2 regions of the Streptomyces diversicolor genome follow, and region 2 is predicted to be linked to the other one. Evidence: riboswitches for the same ligand, from Rfam matches in the RefSeq annotation. Region 2 holds a riboswitch; the other holds the start of a gene.
What was found. A riboswitch is a leader RNA that binds a small molecule or an ion and turns the genes downstream of it on or off. The one in region 2 is predicted to bind glycine.

Region 1: linked by a shared signal. The riboswitch ahead of gcvP (aminomethyl-transferring glycine dehydrogenase) and the one ahead of gcvT (glycine cleavage system aminomethyltransferase GcvT) in region 2 are both predicted to bind glycine.

What each region holds. Positions count from the first base shown of each region.
Region 1 covers NZ_BAAJXA010000029.1:10,350-13,746, reverse strand. Annotated here, with positions in the region: gene gcvP (aminomethyl-transferring glycine dehydrogenase) at 1-1,563, opposite strand, end outside; glycine riboswitch at 1,740-1,835, opposite strand; gene AC27LF_RS29860 (PRC-barrel domain-containing protein) at 1,950-2,324, shown strand; partial or broken gene AC27LF_RS29855 (vWA domain-containing protein) at 2,575-2,892, opposite strand; gene AC27LF_RS29850 (DNA polymerase IV) at 3,199-3,397, opposite strand, start outside.
Region 2 covers NZ_BAAJXA010000030.1:49,672-53,068, reverse strand. Annotated here, with positions in the region: gene AC27LF_RS30620 (enhanced serine sensitivity protein SseB) at 217-978, opposite strand; gene AC27LF_RS30615 (AAA family ATPase) at 1,045-1,716, opposite strand; glycine riboswitch at 1,893-1,989, shown strand; glycine riboswitch at 1,990-2,098, shown strand; gene gcvT (glycine cleavage system aminomethyltransferase GcvT) at 2,139-3,266, shown strand; gene gcvH (glycine cleavage system protein GcvH) at 3,393-3,397, shown strand, end outside.

The DNA of each region.
Region 1 (3,397 bases), on a different contig from region 2:
GGTGGTCGCGTTGAGCTTCATCGTGCAGGAGCCCAGCGGGATCATGCCGCGGTCCAGCGCGTAGTCGCGGTCGGCCAGCCTGCGCAGATAGCGCAGCATCGCGGTCTCGGAGCGGTGCTGGTGGAAGACGGGATGGGTGAGGAACGCGTCGGCACGCAGCAGCGCCTCGGGAAGCGCGTCCTCGGTGGCCGCGTCCAGCGCCTCGATGTCGCCCCGCACGCCGAAGGCGGCCCATACGGCGCCGAGCCGGTCCCGGTCGGTCGTCTCGTCGCAGGCGATCGAGACGTGGTCGGGGTCGACCAGGCGCAGATTGACGCCGTTGTCGCGCGCTGCGGCGACGATCTGCGCGGCGCGGCCCTGCGCCCTGACCGTCAGCGTGTCGAAGTAGGCGCCGTGCACGGTCTGGAACCCGCCGCCCGCAAGACCCGCAGCGAGCAGCGCGGCGTACCGGTGCGTGCGCCGGGCGATGGCCCGCAGCCCCTCGGGTCCGTGGTAGACGGCGTACAGGCCGGCCATCACCGCGAGCAGCACCTGCGCGGTGCAGATGTTGCTGGTGGCCTTCTCACGCCGGATGTGCTGCTCACGGGTCTGCAGGGCGAGCCGGTACGCCTTGTGCCCGTCGGCGTCGACGGACACGCCGACGAGGCGGCCCGGCAGGCTGCGCGCGAACTTCTCGCGCACGGCCATGTAGCCCGCGTGCGGCCCGCCGAAGCCCATCGGCACGCCGAAACGCTGGGTCGTACCGACGGCGATGTCCGCGCCCAGCTCGCCCGGCGACTTCAGCAGCGTGAGGGCGAGCAGGTCGGCGGCGACGGTGACGAGCGCGCCGAGTTCATGGGCCCGGTCGACGACCGGCGCGATGTCACGCACCGCTCCGGAGGCACCGGGGTACTGGAGCAGTACGCCGTTGATCTCCCGCTCGGCGATCTCGGCCGGGATGCCCTCGCTCAGGTCGGCGACGACGACCTCCACGCCGGTGGGTTCGGCACGGGTCCGGATCACGGCGATGGTCTGCGGCAGCGTGTCCGCGTCGACCAGGAAGAGGCCCTTCTTGTTCTTGCCCATGCGCCGGGACAGGGCCATCGCCTCGGCCGCGGCCGTGCCCTCGTCGAGGAGGGAGGCACCGGAGGTGGGCAGTCCGGTGAGGTCGGCGACCATGGTCTGGAAGTTCAGCAGGGCTTCGAGCCGCCCCTGCGAGATCTCCGGCTGGTACGGCGTGTAGGCGGTGTACCAGGCCGGGTTCTCCATGACGTTGCGCAGGATGACGGGCGGCGTGAATGTGCCGTAGTAGCCGAGCCCGATCATCGATCCGAGGACCTGGTTGCGGTCCGCGAGGGAGCGCAGCTCGGCCAGCACCTCAGCCTCGGTGCGCGGGCCCGGCAGGTCGAGCCCGTCGGCGTTCTTGATCACTTCCGGTACGGCTGCGGCGGTCAGCTCGTCGAGCGAGCCGTAGCCGACCTGCGCGAGCATCTTGGCCCGCGCCTCCTGGTCGGGCCCGATGTGCCGCTGCTCGAAGGGGATGCCCTGTTCGAGCTCGAAGAGCGGAGTGCGATGGGCGGTCATTGCGGAGGCCTCCTGGTCTGACGCGACCTTCGAGGGGCGCCCCGGCGCGGGCACCCCGACGGCCTCCCCCTCTGTCATCTCGACCTGAGAGCTTCACCGCGTCACCCGAGGGTGCGCGGCTTTCCCCGTCGGTGAGAGCGGGAGCCGTCGACACCCGCCCTGCTTTCCAGAGTGACCTCGTCCATGCGGTACGTGAGCCTGAGAGATTCCGGGGAGGATTTGCTCCTTCGGCGCCTCCGACGTTGTCCGGAGGACTCTCCCGCACGGGGTCAGCAGCCGCTTGCCAGCGTACCAGCGAGGTCAGCGACGGGGCTTCGAGTGGCCGCGTCCCCGAATCTGCTCTTTTGTAGTGCTTACGAATGATCTGCGACCATGAGGAGGGCCCGGTGCAGACCGACATCGATCCGCGCAACCTGATCGGCCGCAAGGCGTTCGACCGCAACGGCACCAAGATCGGCACCATTGACGAGGTCTATCTCGACGATGCCACGGGCGTGCCGGAGTGGGCGGCCATACGGACCGGCCTGTTCTCCAGGGACGCCTTCGTCCCCCTTGAGCCCAGCGAGTTGGTCGAGGGCACCCTGCGCGTCCCCTTCGACCGCGCCCTCATCAAGGACGCCCCCGACTTCGGCGTGGGCCGCCACCTCTCCCCCGAGCAGGAACTCCAGCTCTACCACCACTACGGCCTGGACGTGGCCGCACCGCCACCCCCACACCCGGACCACACCTTCGGCCACCTGGCAGACCACGACGACGGCTGACACCCCCCGGCTCCCTGTACGGCCCAACGCCCCCGTCCCACGCCCACCCGGCCCCCTCCCTCCCACAACCGGCCACACCCGACGCCCTCTCCGCCACGCCGTCCACGCCACAACCCGCCGCACCGGTCGCCGCCCTTCACACCACCGCCCACTCGCCTGCCCCTTCCTCCGGCCGCGCCCACGAACACCCCCGCACATCCGCGCCCACCTCCCACCCCGCCGACCAACGCGCCAAGAACACATCCCCGCACCCCGTGGCCCCGGCCGCCCGCGCGGCCTCGTCCCGGGACGCCTCGGGACCCACGGCGATGACGACCAGCGGGACGGGCCGCCCGGGGTCGCTGAGCTTTTCCAGTTCGGCGACGAGCGCGGAGCGGGAGATGCTGCCCGGGTCCTCGTTCACCCCGTCCCTCAGCCCGACCAGCGCGTTGAACCTGCCCTTCGCGTACGACGCCGTCGCCGCCCGGTACGCGGCCAGCGTCGTGTCGTACAGGCCCGTGGCGCCGCCCGGCACCGGTTCGAGGCCGCCGAACGCCGCCGACAGCCGGTCCCGCTGGGTGCCCCCACCTGTGGCCCCCTATGACTCGCGCCATCCCCACCGGCATCCCGCCTGCCCTCCACCACCCCACCGGCATCCCGCGCGCCCCCCGCCACCCACCGGCATCCGCCCCTTGCCTGCGCCCCCGGCGCCCCAACGGCCCGTCCGGATACCGACACCCGCCCCCACCACCGCACCCTCAATCACCACACCCCAGCCACCGCACCCCAGCGGCCGCACGACCGCCGAGCACACCCGCGGCGGCAGCCGCACACCCCACATGGCCCCGGCGACCCCGTCGGCGAATCCCACCGGGCCCCGCCCGGCGCCCCCGCTTCAGCCGCTGTCTCGCACTACCGTCGGCCCACCACCGGGTCCCCCCACCGCTCCACCCTCGCTCCCCTGCGCTCCTCCCGGCACCAGTGGCAGCGGATCCGCCGGCTCAAGGTCGGGATCGTCGACCCGGAACGTCCGTACCCGTCCCGGCTCGGACCCCGGTGTCTCGAATCTGACCGTGACCCGCCCCAGGCCGCTG
Region 2 (3,397 bases):
ATAGGGGCGCGGGGAACTGCGCGACCAACCACAACAAAGCCGCAGCCGAACAACGACGCCCGGCAGCGCCGCAGGGGCGCGGGGAACTGCGCGATCGGCCACGACGGAGCCGCAGCCGAACAACACCCCGCAGCGCCCCCAAAGCGCCGCAGGCAACCGGCGCCGCAGGCAACCGGCGTCGCAGGCAACCGTAGAAACGGCCCACCCAGCGGAGCGCTACCGTTCGTAGAAGGGCCGCACCTTCGCCCTCAGCCACTCCCCCACCGGGTCCTCCGCGACATCGAGCAGGACCAGGTTGACCGGCCACCGCACCGGAACCTCCGCGAGGGCCCGCCCCAACGCCTCCAGCGGCAGCGCCCGCAGATCGCCCTCCCACTGGTTGAGTTCGACGCCCACGAACAGCACCGGATCCGCCGTCTCGATGGCCGCGAGGCACCGACGGGCCGAGCGGACCACGCCGATCGCGGTGAACTCGGCGGACGCGGCGGACAGGAAGTCGACCGGGTCGTCCTGCCAGTCGGGCTCGAACAGCCGGACCCGGCCGCCGCTCGCCGGTCCGTCCAGCTCGGTGCGCCCGGCCCGGCACAGTTCGGCCACCGCCTCCGGCGGGAGCGGGGCGCCGACCACGCCGCCCGGGTTGACCGCGATGCCGACCTGCGGGGGCAGCCCGCGGGCGAACTCCACGGCGGGGGCGATGGTGTACGACATGTGGGAGCCGGCGACCTGTCGGAACTGCTCCTCGGAGCTGAAGACCGGCACATGGACCTGACCGTCGATGTCCACGGTGGGCAGGTCGAGGGGGCCGCTGTGCGGGCCGCCGCCGCTCGGCAGCGGGATCCACAGGAAGCTGCGCCCGAGGACTTCGATGATCCGGCCGCCGGCCGACGGGACGCCGAGCGAGGCCGAAAGCACCTCCTCCAGCTCGTTGCCGGGCCATCCGCCGTGCGGGTGGGGGTGCGCCTGTGCCGGGAAGTCCATCTGCCTACCGCCTGCTGGGAACCGCTGCTGTGGCTGAAAAGGCTAACGGGTGGCGGTGCCGGCCCTTCACCGTGCGAAGCCGATCCGGTGCAGCACGTCCGCCGCGTCCCGGTCGAGGAGCACCGCGGAGCCGCAGCCCCCGGGCAGTTCCCCCCGCTCGACCGCGCGCAGCAGCCGGGCCGCCGACCTGCGGTGGCGCACAAAGGCGTGGCGGGAGACGCCCCGGCCGCGCTCGCGCTGCCCGTCGAGCGCGGTCGTGGGCGGCACGTCGAGGAGGATCAGGTGCAGGGTGCCGCCGCGGCGGCGGGCCTCGCGGGCCAGCCAGCCGCGCACCCAGGACTGGGTGCCGCAGTCGTGCACCACGACGCCCTCGCCGGTGCGCAGGGCGCGGCGCAGCGCGGCGTAGTGGGCGAGGCGTACCAGCGGGCGGTACAGCGCGTAGGGCAGCAGCCGCGGGAGGCGGGCGTCCCAGCGGTCCCGGGTGTCCTGGGAGTCGATGCGGATGCCGTCGACCGCGCGGTCCATCAGGGTCGACTTGCCGCTGCCGGGCAGGCCGGTGACCACGGCCAGGTCGTGGCGGCCGAAGACGAGCGCGTAGGGGCTGCGGCCGGCCCGCTCGCGCAGGTCGCGGACGATCGGGGCCGCCGGGCGGTCCGCGCAGCGCTCGGCGGCGGGGGCGCCCGGCTGCCCGGGTAGTGCGAGGCCCGTGGTCGTGGCGTACGCCGTGGTCCTGTTCACCGTGATCGTCCTCCCCTTGGGTCCGGACATCCCCATCCCCGTCGAGTGTAAAGAGAAGGTAATGCGTGGCGTCTCACGGTGTCGTGCGCGTTCTGCCACAGCCCGGTCACGGATCCGGCCTGCCGTGCGGCGGCGATGCGTGCAATGATGAGCCCGCCAACTGCATACCGGCCGCTTGAATCCGCGCGGGAGAGTTCCCAGCAGCCCCGCTGGGACGCCGAAGGAGCAAGTCCCTCCCTTGAATCTCTCAGGCCCCGTTACCGCGCGGGCGAGGCACATCTGAAAAGCGGGCCGCTGTCCAGTGGCTCCACCCAAGGTGCAAGCCGTGACCACACAGGTGGTCAGGGCGAACCTCTCAGGTTCCGATGACAGATGGGGAGGATCCACCTCGCCTTCCCCACGCCTTGGGAGACATCCGTCCGATGAGCAGTACCGAACACTCGACACTGCGGCATACCGCGCTGGACGCGCTGCACCGCTCGCTCGGTGCGACGATGACCGACTTCGCCGGCTGGGACATGCCCCTGCGCTACGGCTCAGAGCGCGACGAGCACACGGCCGTACGCACGAGGGCCGGCCTCTTCGACCTCTCCCACATGGGGGAGATCGGGGTGACCGGGCCCGGGGCCGCCGCCCTGCTGAACTTCGCCCTGGTCGGGAACATCGCCTCGGTCGGTGTCGGCCGCGCCCGCTACACCATGATCTGCCGGTCCGACGGCGGCATCCTGGACGACCTGATCGTCTACCGGCTCGCCGAGCACGAGTTCCTGGTCGTCGCGAACGCCGCCAACGCGCAGGTGGTGCTCGACGCGCTGGTGGAGCGCGGCGCCGGCTTCGACGCGCAGGTACGCGACGACCGCGACGCCTACGCGCTGATCGCCGTCCAGGGCCCCGAGTCCCCGGGTGTCCTGGCCTCCCTCACGGACGCCGATCTGGCGGGCCTCAAGTACTACGCGGGCCTGCCAGGCACCGTCGCCGGTGTACCCGCGCTGATCGCCCGTACCGGCTACACCGGCGAGGACGGCTTCGAGCTGTTCGTGAAGCCGGAGCACGCCGTGCGGCTGTGGCAGGCGCTGACCGAGGCGGGCGAGGGCGTCGGCCTGGTGCCGTGCGGCCTGTCCTGCCGGGACACGCTGCGCCTGGAGGCGGGCATGCCGCTGTACGGGCACGAGCTGTCGACCTCGCTCACCCCCTTCGACGCCGGGCTCGGCCGGGTGGTGAAGTTCGAGAAGGAGGGCGACTTCGTCGGGCGCGAGGCGCTGCTTGCGGCGTCCGCGCGCGCCGAGCAGAACCCGCCGCGCGTGCTGGTCGGCCTGGTCGCCGAGGGCCGCCGGGTGCCGCGCGCCGGGTATCCGGTCGTCGCGGGCGGCGAGGTGGTCGGCGAGGTGACCTCCGGCGCCCCCTCGCCCACGCTGGGCCGGCCCATCGCGATGGCGTACGTCGACGCGGCGCACGCGGCGCCCGGCACGGCGGGCGTCGGCGTGGACATCCGGGGCACCCATGAGCCGTACGAGGTCGTGGCGCTGCCCTTCTACCGGCGGCAGAAGTAGAGACTGCACCGCGGGGCGCCCCGCGGCCCCTGCCCCGCTGTGATGCCGGGCACACCACCCCGCTCACCTGCGCCTTCCGCCCTCCCCCGTCATCAGCACTGTCTCGCATACAGGAGAATTCAGGTCATGAG